Regions from separate parts of the Janthinobacterium paucivorans genome, predicted to be linked through region 2. Evidence: predicted binding sites of a transcription regulator. Region 2 holds the regulator's gene; the other holds the start of a gene.
What was found. Region 2 encodes LexA, which represses DNA repair genes until DNA is damaged. Its sites were predicted from a motif close to ACTGTATNNNNATACAGT; they were not measured.
Positions count from the first base shown of each region.

Region 1 (7,408 bases), on a different contig from region 2:
GCATCAGGACGACGGCCGCGCCTCGCCGCAATTGCTGGAAGAGAAGATCGGCGATACCTTGCAAGGCAAGATCGTCGTTTTCCGCGCCATCTGCTGCCACCGCGACAGCCACCCGATCGCCTGCGAAATCCGTTTGATGCGCTTGTCCGTGCCAGGGCGCCAGCTGGTCCATGCGCGCGTCATCGACTTAACCGAACGCAACTTCGCCGAAGCGATGCGCGCGGGCCAGAGCGCCTTGCTGGAAATGGTCGCCAAGGGCGCACCCCTGAACCCCACCCTGAACCAGCTGCTGCTGCTGATCGAAAGCCAGTCGCGTGGCGTGCTCTGTTCCATCATGCTGCTCGACGATGATGGCATCCACATGCACAGCGCGACCGGCCCCAGCCTGCCGCCCGAGTACCTGACCCAGCTCGAAGGCGTGGCCATCGGACCCGGCGTGGGCTCCTGCGGCACGGCCATGTTCCGGCACGAACCGGTGGTCGTGAGCGATATCATGCACGATCCGCTGTGGGCACCTTACCGCGAGCTGGCGGCACCGTTCGGCTTGCGCGCCTGCTGGTCGCGCCCCATCTTCGGCCAGGATGGCGCCGTGCTCGGCTCTTTCGCCATGTACTACCGCGAAGTGCGCAAGCCCGATGCGCACGAGCTGCAGCTGATCGATACGGCCACCGACCTGGCAGGCATCGCCATCGGGCGCATGCGCCACGAACGCGAACTGCAGCGCCACCGCGCCCACCTCGAAGAGCTGGTAGACGAACGCACGGCAGCCTTGACGCAGGCCAAGGAGCACTCCGAGCAGACGAACCGGGAATTGGCCGCAGCGCTGGAAAACCTGTCCATCACGCAAGAAGAACTGGTGCGCCGCGACAAGCTGGCCGCACTGGGCGCGCTGGTCGCTGGCATTGCGCACGAACTCAATACGCCGATCGGCAACGGCCTGGTGGTGGCCACCACCATGGCCGAGCGCACGCGCGATATCCAGGCCAGCTTCCAGGACGGACTGCGCCGCTCCGAACTCGGTGCCTACCTGAGCCAAGCGAGCGAAGCGGACGCCATCATGCTGCGCAACTTGCAGCGCGCCGCCGACTTGGTCTCGAGCTTCAAGCTGATCGCCGTTGACCACGCCAGCTCGCCACGGCGGCGCTTTCCGCTACGCCAGTTCATCGCCGAACTGATGCTGCCCATGTCCACGCTGCTCAAGGCCGCCGGCCTGAGCCTGACGCAAAACGTACCAGACGGCCTAGTCATGGACAGCTATCCCGATCCGCTGGGCCAGGTACTGAGCAACCTGCTGGAAAACTGCCTGCGCCATGGCTTCGAGGGGCGCAGCGGCGGCAATATCAGCATCACCGCGTGCGCCAGCGATGACGGGCAGATGATCACCGTGTCCATCGCCGACACGGGCGTGGGCATCGCCGCCGACGATCTGGCGCGCATCTACGACCCCTTTTTCACGACCAAGCTCGGGTCCGGCGGCTCGGGCCTGGGCCTGCATGTGGCGCACAATATCGTCACGGGCGTGCTGGGTGGCAATATCGGCGCCAGCAGCAGCACCGGTGCCGACAGCGGCACCACCTTCACCCTGCAGTTACCGGCCGCAGCGCCGCAATCGCCGGCTGCCTGAATCGCCGGCGCGCTACAATGTCGGCAGACTTTTCTTTCGGAGCACTGATGAAATACCTGATCGCCGCAGTCCTGCTGGCCGCCTGCGCGTACGCCTCGGCCGCGCCGGCACCCTGGTACCAATGGCGCAGCAAGATCGACGGCACCCTGTCATGCGCCCAGTCCACCCTGGGATTTGGCTGGGAACTGGCCTCGGGACCGTACAAAGATAGCCGTTGCGAAAAACCGGCGCTTGTTAAATAATGGGGCCATGACCACACGGGGCACCGGCTTGAGAGCAAGCAATGGCAATGCGGCATCGAAAGAGTATGGAACGATAAGAACGTATCTATTCAAACCGAGGAGACCACATGTTTACAAATCCCGAACAATTCGCATCGGCCACCAAGGCCCTGTTTGAATTCCAGCTGATGACCTTCAACAGCCTCACCTCCAAGGCCGTGCAAGGCGTGGAGCAGGTACTGGCGCTGAACATGGCTACCGCCAAGTCCGGCATCGAAGATGGCCTTGCCGCCAGCAAGGAAATCAGTCAGGCCAAGGATCCAAAGGCTGCCATGGCGGCCGCCGCTGCCCAGCTGCAACCGGGTGTTGCCGGTGCAAAAGCGTATAAACAGCAACTCGACGACATCATCAAGGAAATCCACACGGAATTCACCACGGCCGCAGAAGCCCACGTGGCCGAAGCAAAAAGCAATTTGAGCGCCCTGATTTATGACGTCACGAAAAACGTGCCGCCGGGCTCGGAAAACGCCGTGGCCATCGTCAAGGCTGCCATCGACAACGCCTTCCTCGGTTACGAACAAGTAACCAAGGCCACGAAACAGGCCGTGAAGACGGTGGAAGATCAAATTGCCAAGGCTAGCGCGCAAGTGGCGCAGGCCACGGCCGGCGCACAAGCTGCGCCTGAAAAGGCGGCGCCCGCTGCCAAGCCGAAGGCTGCCAAGAAGTAAGTTGACTCCATGTGGGGTCAGACCCGCCGGGCCTGACCCCAGCCTTTGCTTGGCTTCACCTCACCGGCACGATCCGGTACACGCAGCGCCGCCCGCCCTGCAGCAGATATTGACTGCGTTCCACCATGCAATCGTCCCCCAACACCCGCTGAAAGATGGCCAGCTCCGAGCGGCACAAATTCTGGCATGCGGTGGCCGCTGCGCAAATCGGGCAATGGTTTTCCACCAACAAGACACTGCCATCGTCCTGCGCCTCGGCATGGGCCATGTAACCCTCGTCATCGCGCGTCCGCGCCAGGATCTCCACTCTTTGCGCCAGCGCAAGGCGCAAGTCGATCAGCGTGCTGTAGGCGGCGACACTGCTGCGTTCGCGCGCGTCGATCAATTTATCCAGGCCCTCGTCACCGAACAGGTTTTTCACTTGCCCGATCAATTCCAGGGTCAGGTCGGCATGCCGGTCCGGATAGCGCGCGTGGCCCTCGCGCGTCAACGCCCAGCGCCGCGCCGGGCGCCCCACCTTGTCAGCCACGTCCTCGAAGGCCACCAGGCCCTTCTGCTGCGCCGCTTCGAGCTGGCGCCGCGCGCCCATGGAGGTGATGCCGAGCAAGAGCGCCAGTTGCTGCGCCGTCTGCGGCCCGCGCAGCTTCAACAGCGACAAGCTCTGCCCGGACGTACTGGCGCTCATGCGACCGCCTTGGCGTCGGCGGCGCCATCGAGCTGGCGGCGCCAGGCCGCCATGCGCCAGGCAGCCCAGGCGGCGGACATGGCGCCTGCGGCGAGGATCAGCCGCGTGTCGATCAGCGTCAGCACCGAGCCGCTCAGGGCCACGACGATATTGGCAATGCAAAAGGTGGTGGACAGCAAGCCCATCACGGCGCCCTGCCCATGCACGCTGAAGCGTTCGGCGCACCAGCCCTGGATGACCGTGTTGTACAGCGCATTCGGAATGCCGAATAGCACGATGGCGGCGAGGCCCACCCATATATCACCCAGCGCCAGCACGCCGATGGCCAGCGCCACGCCACTCGCATACCAGCTGGCGCGCAGCAGCGGCGCATGGCGGCTGGGACCGCCCGCCAGCAGCGAGGTGATCGTCATCGTGCCGCACAGGCCTACATTCACCCAGGCAATCTCCTGCGCATGGTAACTGGCCATCTCGACTAGCCACAGCGGATAAAACTCGTAAAAACTGGCCACGCCGCAGGTCAGCGCCAGTTGCACGATGAACAAGGTGCGCAACTCGGCATGGCGCAGCAAATTGAGCACATGACGGTCGCGCGCCACCTGCCACCACGAGGTCGTCAATAGCGAAGGCGTTTCGCGCGGCAAACCGGCGGCCACCAGCACGGCGACGAGCATCAGGGCGGTGGCGGCGATCCAGAATGGCACCGTGACGCCCCAATGCAGGGTCGCACCCGCCAGGATCGGGCCCACCAGCCAACCAAGGTAAAACGCGCCATTGAGCCAGGACATGGCGCGCAAGCGCAGCGGCCCCGTCAACTGGTCGGCCAGCATGGCGCGCGCCACGGCGCCGTTTCCTTCCAGCAAACCCGTGATGAAACGGGCCACCAGGAACAGCGGATAGGACTGGATCACCAGTGCCCATGCCGTGATGGCGTGGCCAATGGCGGCGCCCACGGCCGTGCGCATCAGCAAGGGACGGCGACCATAGCGGTCCGACAGCGGCCCCAGCACGGCCGAGCCGATCAGCAGGCCCAGCGGATTGATGGTCAGCGCCAAGCCGAACAGCAGTTTCGACGGCAAACCCAGGAAATGATTGAAGGCATTCGGCGCCTCGGCGGCGAACAAGGGCGGCAAGATCGGGTATGGCAGGGAGGCGCCGATGGTCGATAGCAGCGCCAGCATACAGGCGGCGCAAATGAGAATGATGTTTTTCATGCGGCCTCGGCGGATTGTCTCTGGCAAGCCTACGTGGCCACGCCATATAAGTAAACTGAAATGTTTATTAATTATACCCGTCATTGCTTTGCTGCCGTGCATGCCATCGCCTCGGCTATCATTGCCCGAGCAATCACAAGCACAAGCGCTGTTTTGCCTGCCGTACAGGTGGCTGGACATGAAATCGCTGGGCAAGCGGCGGCGGAAGGTTTAAACTGTATATAAACACAGTAAAAATCATCCGCTTGCAACTTGCCCTGTTGCACCACTGCCCTATTGCCCTGTTGCCCTATCGCCCCCATGCTGAGAGTCCTGGAAAATCCCTTGTACTATCTGGATAATTTCCAGGAAGTCTTACACTGGATCGGCGCGCGTTACGCCGATCTGCTGAGCGCTGAAGAAATACAGTTCATCGCCGCATTCGGCGCACTGCCGCAGCCCTCGCGCGCCCTGTTCGTGCGCCTGGTCATGCGCAAAGGCTGTCTATTTCGCGCCAGCAAACTCAATTACCCGGAAATCGGCGACACGCGCGCGGCCGCCCTGCCCTTGCTCGCCTTGGCATGGGTGGAGGCCGACCCCGTCATTGCGCTCGATGCGGTATTCGACTTGCTGCTGAAAGCAGAAGTCGCCGAAGCCTTCAGCCTTGCAGCCCCCCTGAAGACGGCGCGCAAGGCCGAGCAACTCGACGCCTTGCGCGAACAACATGCTGAAGCTAAGCCGTTTTCCGCCTGGTATCCGGCCTCGGGCGACGTACTGTACCGCATCGGTCTGCAACCGCTGTGCGACCGCCTGCGCCTGATCTATTTTGGCAACTATCGCCAGGACTGGTCGCAATTCGTGCTGTCCGACCTCGGGGTGTACCAATATGAAAAAGTGGAATTCTCGCCGCAGTCGCGCGGTTTTCGCACGCGCCAGGATATCGAGCACTATGAAGTGCTGTACCAGTGCCGCGAACGCTACAACGACGACGTGCCGGCAGACGAAGTGCTGCAGCAACTGGCGGCGCTGCCATTATCGCCGGACAATACCTGGCTAGCCAGCCGGCGCGACAAGCTGCGCTTCCAGATCGCCCAGCATCTGGAAAAATGCCAGGACTGGCCAGCCGCCTACCGCGCCTACGCCGATTGCCGCTATCCGGGCGCGCGCGGGCGCGCCATCCGCGTGCTGGAAAAAGATGAGCAGGCGCAAGCGGCCTACGAACGCCTGACGCTGGCCCTGGCCGCGCCGGAAAGCGAAGGAGAACAGCAATTGCTGCTACGCATGGCGCCACGCTTGCGGCGCAAGCTGGGCCACGCAAAACAGGCAGCCAACGTCGCCGCCGCCGTGGACCGCATCGATCTGCGGCTGCCGCATCCAGGCGCAGCGAGCTACGTCGAAGGCGTGGTGCAGCAGCACCTGATGCAGGACGACGCGCCCGTGTACTACGTGGAAAACACCCTGATCAACTCGCTGTTCGGCCTGCTGTGCTGGCCGGCCATCTTCAAGGCCATACCGGGCGCCTTTTTCCACCCGTTTCACCGTGGCCCGGCCGACTTGCACAGCGCCGATTTCCATGCGCGCCGCAGCCGGGACTTTGCCGCCTGCCTGGCGCAACTGGACGACGGCCGTTACCACGCCGCCATCCGCGCCACCTTGGCCAGCAAGCACGGCATCGTTTCGCCCTTCGTCAGCTGGCAAGCGCTGGACAAGGACTTGCTGGACCTGGCGCTGGCCTGCATCCCGGCGGCCCACCTGAAGAAGGCGTTTGAGCGCATCTTGCTCGATATTAAAAACAACCGCAGCGGCTTGCCCGATTTAATCCAGTTCTGGCCGGCCGAGCAGCGCTACCGCATGATCGAAGTCAAGGGTCCGGGTGACCGCCTGCAAGACAACCAGCTGCGCTGGATAGCGTACTGCGCCGAACACGCCATGCCCGTCAGCGTGTGCTACCTGCAATGGGAGGGCGCGCCATGAGCTACACGATCGCCGTGCGCGCCCTGTGTGAATTCACCGCCAAGGTGGGCGACCTGGACTTGCGTTTCACGCCCGCCCCCACGGCGCAGGAAGGCATGGCCGGCCACGCCACCGTGACTAGCCGACGCGACGACGATTACCAGCGGGAAATCAGCCTTTGCGGCGACTTCGGCCCCCTGCATGTGCGCGGGCGCGCCGATGGCTACGACCCGGCGCGGCGCCAGCTGGAAGAGATCAAGACCTACCGGGGCGAGCTCGACGCCATGCCCGCCAACCACCGCCAGCTGCACTGGGCGCAGGCGCGCATCTACGGCCATTTGCTGTGCCAGCAACTGAAACTGCCCATGCTGCGCGTGGCGCTCGTGTATTTCGACATCGTCAGCCAAAAGGAAAGCGTCATGCACGAGGAATGCACGGCCGAGGCGCTGCGCATTTTCTTCGAGCAGCATTGCACCCTCTTCCTGGACTGGGCCGAGCAGGAAATGGCGCACCGGGCCAGCCGCGATGCGCAGCTCGCCAGCATGGTCTTTCCGCACGCCGACTTCCGTCCGGGCCAGCGCCAGCTGGCAGAGGCCATGTACAAGGCCAGCAGCCGTGGTTGCGGCTTGCTGGCGCAAGCGCCGACGGGTATCGGCAAGACGGTGGGCAGCCTGTTCCCCATGTTGAAAGCCACGGCCGCGCACGGCCTCGACAAGCTGTTTTTCCTGGCCGCCAAGGTGCCGGGGCGGCAAATGGCGCTCGACGCCTGCGCCATCCTCAAGGAGAGCGCGCCGCTACTGCCCCTGCGGGTGCTGGAACTGAGCGCCAAGAACAGCGCCTGCGAGCATCCTGACAAGGCTTGCCACGGCGAATCGTGTCCGCTGGCGCAGGGGTTTTACGACCGCTTGCCGCTGGCGCGCGAAGTCGCGCTGGCCAGCGGCTTGATCCTCGACAAGCAAGCGGTGCGCGCCATCGCCTTGCAACAGGGTGTTTGCCCCTACTAC
Region 1 covers NZ_JBNYXR010000012.1:26,966-34,373, forward strand. Annotated here, with positions in the region: gene ACQ4V8_RS15115 (ATP-binding protein) at 1-1,624, shown strand, start outside; gene ACQ4V8_RS15120 (hypothetical protein) at 1,672-1,866, shown strand; gene phaP (TIGR01841 family phasin) at 1,974-2,573, shown strand; gene ACQ4V8_RS15130 (helix-turn-helix transcriptional regulator) at 2,629-3,258, opposite strand; gene ACQ4V8_RS15135 (MFS transporter) at 3,255-4,472, opposite strand; gene ACQ4V8_RS15140 (VRR-NUC domain-containing protein) at 4,773-6,425, shown strand; gene ACQ4V8_RS15145 (ATP-dependent DNA helicase) at 6,422-7,408, shown strand, end outside.
Region 1: ACQ4V8_RS15140 (VRR-NUC domain-containing protein) is a predicted target of LexA. The motif match lies at 4,687-4,704, and genes of this name have one in related genera.

Region 2 (7,408 bases):
TGATGCCAGTTGCAGACGGCGGAACCACTTGTCGACCTTGCGCGGCGTCGATCGCACGAAGATCCAGGATACCAGCAGCATCATGATCGAGCCGAACACAAAGCCCAGCACCGGTGCGATCACGATGAAGGCCACTGTTTTCCACAGGCCGGCCGCGACCAGCGCGCCCGTACCCGACTTGGCGACGGCGGCGCCCACCAGGCCGCCGATCAGCGCGTGCGAGGAAGACGATGGAATACCGTAATACCAGGTAAACAAATTCCAGAAGATGGCGCCCATCAGCGCGCCAAAGACCACGTACTGGTCAATCACTGTCGGGTCAATGGTGCCTTTGCCCACCGTGGCAGCGACGGTCAGTTGGTGGAACACGAAGATGGCGACGAAGTTGAACGTGGCGGCCATGGCAACGGCGGTCTGCGGTTTCAATACGCCTGTCGAGACCACCGTGGCGATCGCGTTGGCGGCATCGTGGAAGCCGTTCATGAAGTCAAACAGCAGCGCGAGGGCGATCAACAGGCCTAGCACGTAGATGCTGATTTGTATGGTCATTGTAATTTCTTTTCTGATTCTGGTTCAGGACATGCCCAACGCTTACGCGTTTTCGACGATGATGCCTTCGATAATATTGGACACATCTTCGCAACGGTCAGTCACGGTTTCCAGAATTTCGTAGATCGCTTTCAGCTTGATCAAGTTGCGCACGTCCGGCTCGTCGCGGAACAACTTGGACATGGCAGCGCGCATCACGTGGTCGGCGTCCGATTCCAGACGGTCGATCTCTTCGCAGATGGCGACGATCTTGCGCGAGTTGTCCATGTTGTGCAGCATGGCGACGGCATCGCGCACTTTTTCGGTACAGGCCAAGACCAGTTCGGCCAGGCGCTTGGCTTCCGGCGTGACAGCTTTCAAGTCGTACAGCGAGACGGTTTGCGCCGCGTCTTCCAGCAGGTCGAGGATGTCGTCCTGGCGCGTGATCAGTTGATGGATGTCGTCACGGTCGATCGGCGTGATGAAGGTTTTGTGCAGCATTTCCACGGTGGCGTAAGTGACTTTGTCGGCCTGTTTCTCGATGCTTTCGATCGCATGCACGCGGTTTTCCAGGTCGTCGAAATTGGTCATCAGGCCGAGCATTTCTTTGGCGCCCTTGACGCACAGTTCCGCGTGCTGGTTAAACAATTCAAAAAACTTGCCCTCAGTGGGCATCAAGCGTCCAAACATGTGATTCTCCGTTAAGCATTAAATCGTGATATTTACTACAGAAAGCCGCCCCGCAAGAGGGGGCAGCGATGGGGTGCCAGTGCTGCGGGGTCTTAGTCGCCTTGGTAAAGCGCCAGGCCACCGCTGTAATTGCCAAATTTGGTGTACTGCCCCATGAAGGTGAGACGAATGCTGCCGATTGGACCGTTACGTTGTTTACCGATGATGATTTCGGCTGTACCCTTGTCTGGCGAGTCGGGGTTATACACCTCGTCACGGTAAATGAACAGGATTACGTCGGCGTCCTGCTCAATAGCGCCCGATTCGCGCAAGTCCGACATCACAGGACGCTTGTTCGGGCGTTGCTCCAGCGAGCGGTTCAACTGCGACAGGGCAATCACCGGGCAACCGAGTTCTTTCGCCAGGCCTTTCAAGCCGCGTGAAATCTCGGAAATCTCCGAGGCGCGGTTATCGCCCGGCGTATTGGCCGACATCAGCTGCAAGTAATCGACGATGATCAAACCGAGCTTGCCGCATTGACGCGACAAACGGCGCGAACGGGCGCGCAGTTCGATGGAATTCAAGGCCGGCGTTTCATCGATGTACAACTGGGCGTCGTTCATCTTTTGAATCGCATTCGTCAGACGCGGCCAGTCTTCGTCATTCAGGCGGCCCGTGCGCAGACGATGCTGGTCCAGCTGCCCGACGGAGCCTAGCATACGCATGGCAAGCTGGGCGCCGCCCATCTCCATCGAGAACACGGCCACGGGCAAGCCGCTGTCAATGGCAACGTTTTCGCCGATATTGACGGAAAACGCCGTTTTACCCATCGATGGACGGCCCGCCACGATGACCAGGTCGCCCGGCTGCAGACCTGATGTCATGCGGTCGAGGTCGATGAAACCGGTGGGCACGCCCGTGATTTCACTCTGGTTGTCGCGGCTATAGAGCTCGTCGATACGCTCGACCACCTGCGTCAGCAGGGGCTGGATAGCGGTCCAGCCCTGGGCGCCGCGCGCGCCCTCTTCGGCGATGGCGAAAATCTTCGACTCGGCCTCGTCAAGCATCTGCTTGACTTCCTTGCCTTGCGGGCTGAAGGCCGTGCCGGAAATATCGTCGGCGACGGTGATAAGTTTGCGCAGCACGCCGCGGTCGCGCACGATCTCGGCGTAACGCCGGATGTTCGCGGCCGATGGCGTATTTTGCGCCATGGCGTTCAGATACGCGAGTCCGCCCACATCATCGGCCTTGCCGAGCTGGGTCAGGGTTTCAAAAACAGTAATGACATCGGCTGGCTTGGAAGCGTTAATCATCTTGACGATTTGCTCGAAGATGATGCGATGGTCATAGCGATAGAAATCCTCCGCATGCATGAAGTCGGCGATGCGGTCATACGCTGCATTATCGCGCAGCAGACCACCGATAACGGATTGTTCTGCTTCGATCGAATGCGGCGGAATACGGAGGGAATCCAGTTGCGGATCAGAGGGGACGTTCATGGCGCGAATTATACCCGCTTCGGCGTGCTGGCAAAAATAAAGGGCTGAAATTGAGCGAAAAAAAGGCCATAAAAAAGCCGGGCGAACCCGGCTTTTCATAGAGCGTCACACTTGCGGGCCAGGCCCGCAAACGATTACGCGTTTGCGTCTGGAACGACAGCGATAACGACTTCGACGACGACGTCGGTGTGCAGAGCAACCGAAACGTTGTGCTCGCCAACGGTCTTCAGCGGGCCGGTAGGCATGCGGATTTGTGCTTTTTCAACAGCAAAACCTTGCTTGGTCAGCGCTTCAGCGATGTCGAAGTTGGTGACGGAACCGAACAGACGGCCATCGACGCCAGCTTTTTGAGCAACTTGAACGGTCAGGCCGCTCAGTTTTTCGCCCTGGGCTTGCGATGCGGCCAACTTGGCGGCAGCAGCTTTTTCCAGTTCGGCGCGCTTGACTTCGAATTCAGCCACAGCGGTTGCCGTAGCACGACGTGCCAGGCGTTGCGGGATCAGGAAGTTACGTGCGTAACCGTCTTTGACTTTGACGACTTCGCCGAGGTTACCGACGTTAACAACTTTTTCTAACAGAATGATTTGCATAGTTCTTCTCCAGGAATATCTGACCGATTAAGCGTGGTGCAGATCGGTGTATGGCAGCAGCGCGAGGAAGCGAGCGCGCTTGATTGCGGTGTCAACTTGGCGCTGGTAGTGCGCTTTGGTACCGGTCAGGCGTGCTGGCATGATCTTGCCGTTTTCTTGGACGAAGTCTTTCAGCGTGTCGACGTCTTTGTAGTCGACTTGCTCAACGTGAGCTGCGGTGAAGCGGCAGAACTTCTTGCGTTTGAACAACGGATTTTGCTGTTTGCGTTTTTCTTTAAGCTTGAGCTTATTTTTGTCGAACTTTTTACCGAATGCCATGTCAGGCTCCTGTATCTAAAATGCGCTAGTCGGGGTGACTGCACTAAAATCAATGATGTGAAACACCAAACTCTTGCTGTTGCGGCTTTTTCTGGCCAGGAAACCCGTGAACTGATACACCCCGCCCAAGCTTGCCTGACTGAACCGGCCTGAGATTTCACCAGCGGCTAGCGCGGCAATATCAAACTCGGTCAAACGGGCAATTCCTGCTTCCATCTGCTGCGAAGAGTGTTGCAATACTGCATTCACAATCGGCAACCCTGCCGGGGTATAGCGCAATATTTCGCGCTCGGCAATGATGGCAGTGACTTGTAGCTGGTTCAGCGCACGATCCTGGTCAACAATTAGGCTGCTGCTGCTGGAGCGGCTGCTGGTGCTTCGGTGCGGTGGCTTTTGGCCGCGTCTTCGCGTTGTACCGATTTCATCATCGGCGAAGGAGCTGTTTCAGCTTTCTTCATTTTAACGGTCAGGTGACGCAACACGGCATCATTGAATTTGAATGCTGTTTCCAACTCGACCAGGGTCTCGTTGTCGCATTCGATGTTCAGGCAGATGTAGTGTGCTTTAGGCAGCTTTTGGATCGAGTAAGCCATTTGACGGCGGCCCCAATCTTCCACGCGGTGAACCGAACCGCCGCGGGTGGTTACGCTGGCTTTGTAGCGTTCGATCATCGCGGGCACTTGCTCGCTTTGGTCCGGATGGACGATAAAGACTATTTCATAATGACGCATGCAAACTCCTTCAGGTCGGATTGATAATCGCCCACCCCGGCGTCAAGACGGGTGTGGGAAGGTCAGCCGAAGATTATAACCGGCTTTTGCAAACGTTTCAATGATTGCTTCAACAAGCGGCCCATTCACGCGGCCAGCCAGCGGCTTTTTACCGTGCATTCCAGTATTTCACACGAAATTGGCGCAAATAAGGGAAATCCCCTTGCATAGTGGACGATACTGTACAAAAATACAGACTGTTCATATAGACAGCATTTTAGTATGCACCCACCGCTCATGATCAAGCTGACTGCACGACAAGAACAAATCCTGAACCTGATCAAGGATGCGATTGAAAATACGGGCTTCCCTCCTACCCGTGCCGAAATCGCCAATGAATTGGGTTTCAAATCGGCCAATGCGGCCGAAGAGCATTTGCAAGCCCTGGCCCGCAAGGGCGCGATCGAGATTTCGCCCGGCACCTCGCGCGGCATCCGCCTGATCGGTGCAGCGGCGAGTGCTGCCGCCGAGGCGCTGTCCTCGAAAGTGCAGGCAGCGCTACTGATGTCGCTGCCCCTGATCGGCCGCGTGGCGGCCGGCTCGCCCATCCTGGCGCAGGAAAACCTGGAAGCGAGCTACAACGTCGACCCGGCCCTGTTTTCAGCCAAGCCCGACTTTCTGCTGAAGGTGCGCGGCTGGTCCATGCGCGACGCCGGCATCATGGATGGCGATCTGCTGGCAGTGAAAAAAGTCGATAGCGCCAAGAACGGCCAGATCGTCGTCGCCCGCATCGGCGATGAAGTCACCGTCAAACGCTACAAGAAGACGGGCTCCGTCATCGAACTGCTGCCGGAAAATCCCGACTTCAAGGTCATCACTGTATCGCCGGAAGATGAGTTTGCGCTGGAAGGTTTGGCGGTAGGCTTGATGCGCAGCTGGCATTAAGCCACCGCATGTAAAAGTGCATGCCGGGGTCAGACCCGCCGGGTCTGACCCCAGTTTTTAGCTTGCGGCCCCTCTCATGCCGGACACGCAAGTTTCAATGTCCGACAAAACCGTGGCGAGCGGAAGGGGGAGGTGGCAAAGAAGCAGAACCGTACTCAGTACGGGGCGCCGAGCCGGTGAGCATCACAAGCCGCCTATACCGACCCGCAGCAGGTTTGGTTGGGCATCATTGCTCCAACGCGCTACGGAAATCCTCGAGCAAATCGGCCTCGTCCTCGATACCCACCGACACGCGGATCAGCGACTCGGCAATGCCCATGCTGGCGCGACGCTCGGCCCCCATCTCGTAAAAGATCGTATGGGCGACGGGAATGACCAGGGTGCGCGTGTCGCCCAGGTTGCTCGCTGGAATGGCCAGATTCAAACGATTGAGGAAATCGAAACAATCGATCCCGTCCTTCAATTCAAAACTGAACAGGGAACCATAGCTGCGGAATAGCTGCGTCGCCAGCGCGTGCTGCGGATGCGACGGCAAGCCTGGGTAATGCACTGCCGCCACGCGCGGATCGGCTTGCAACATGCCGGCCAGCGCGCGGGCGTTCGAGCAGGTGCGCTCCATGCGCAAGGCCATGGTTTCCGCGCCGACGGCAAGATGGTGCGCCGCTTCCGGTCCCAGCGATGCGCCGAAGTCGCGCAAGGCCTTGGCGCGGATTTGCGCAATGCCCCACTGCACCGGCGCCGCCTTTTTATAGTTCTCGAAGATGTTCGGATACTGCGTCCAGTCGAACACGCCCGTGTCCGTCAAGCTACCGCCCAGCGCATTGCCGTGGCCGCCAATGGATTTCGTGAGCGCATTGACCACCAGACCGGCACCCACCGCTTTCGGGCGGAACAGGTAGGGCGTCGTCATGGTGTTGTCGACGATGTACAAAATGCCACGCTCCTTGCACAGGGCGCCGATTTTCGCCAGGTCGGCAATCTGCGTGCGCGGATTGGCGATGGTTTCCACAAACACGATGCGCGTCGCCGGCGTGATGGCGGCCACCACGTTGGCCACATCGGTGGCGTCGACGAAGGACACGGCGATACCCTGCCCCGTCGCTGTTTGCCACAGGCTGTTGCTGTTGCCAAACAAGAAAGCCGATGAGACGACATGGTCGCCCGCGCGCAGCAAAGACTGCACCACGGCGCCGATGGCGCCCATGCCGGTGGCGAAGCACAGGGTCGCCACGCCGTCCTCCATCTTGTTGACCTTCTCTTCCAGCGCAGAAACCGTCGGGTTGCCCTGGCGACCGTAGCGGAAGCCCGGTTCCTTGCCCTGGAATACGGCAGCGAGCTGGCGCGCGTCGCCGTAGCCAAACGCCACGGAGGTGTGTATCGGCTTGTGCAGCGAGCCGTGCTCGATGCCCTTGCGGCGGTCGCTATGCAAGATGGTGGTGGTAAAGCCGTAGTTTTTTTTGGTGGTCATGGTGGATGCTGGAAACTATTAACCCTAAACAAAAGCTGGGGGCAGACCCTAATGCCGTTCAGTTAAGAGTTTTGGCCTGATTTATGAGCGCCAGTAAATTCGCTAAACCCAGAGGCAAAGAGCTGGGGTCGGACCCTCAGGGTCCGACCCCAGTCCTTGTTCTTGGGCTAAAAATAGCATCACTAACACTAACTTAACGGCATTAGGGTCAGACCCGACGGGTCTAACCCTAATGGCAAGGCGGCGATTACGCTTCTGTCGTTGCCAGGTTCAAGTTCAGCTGGGGACGGGGCGTATCTTCAGGCGCTGCTGCTTTCGGATGATGGCGCGCGTATTCCAGGCGGTCCAGGTATTCCTGCGACACATCGCCCGTCACATACACGCCATCGAAGCACGAAGCCTCGAAGTTCGTGAGCGCCGGATTGACGTCGGCAATGGCCTGCTTGAGCGCGCCGATATCCTGGTACACCAGGTAGTCGGCCGTGATTTCGCGGCAGACTTCTTCCGTCGTGCGGCCGTAGGCGATCAATTCGTCGCGCGTCGGCATGTCGATGCCGTACACGTTCGGGTAAAGCACCGGTGGCGCGGCCGAGGCGAAGATGACTTTTGTCGCCCCCGCTTCGCGCGCCATCTGCACGATTTCACGGCTGGTGGTACCACGCACGATGGAATCGTCGACCA
Region 2 covers NZ_JBNYXR010000001.1:396,797-404,204, reverse strand. Annotated here, with positions in the region: gene ACQ4V8_RS01790 (inorganic phosphate transporter) at 1-549, opposite strand, end outside; gene ACQ4V8_RS01785 (DUF47 domain-containing protein) at 592-1,218, opposite strand; gene ACQ4V8_RS01780 (replicative DNA helicase) at 1,311-2,696, opposite strand; gene rplI (50S ribosomal protein L9) at 2,831-3,286, opposite strand; gene rpsR (30S ribosomal protein S18) at 3,314-3,604, opposite strand; gene priB (primosomal replication protein N) at 3,620-3,928, opposite strand; gene rpsF (30S ribosomal protein S6) at 3,949-4,335, opposite strand; gene lexA (transcriptional repressor LexA) at 4,612-5,259, shown strand; gene ACQ4V8_RS01750 (cystathionine gamma-synthase family protein) at 5,486-6,727, opposite strand; gene purF (amidophosphoribosyltransferase) at 6,975-7,408, opposite strand, start outside.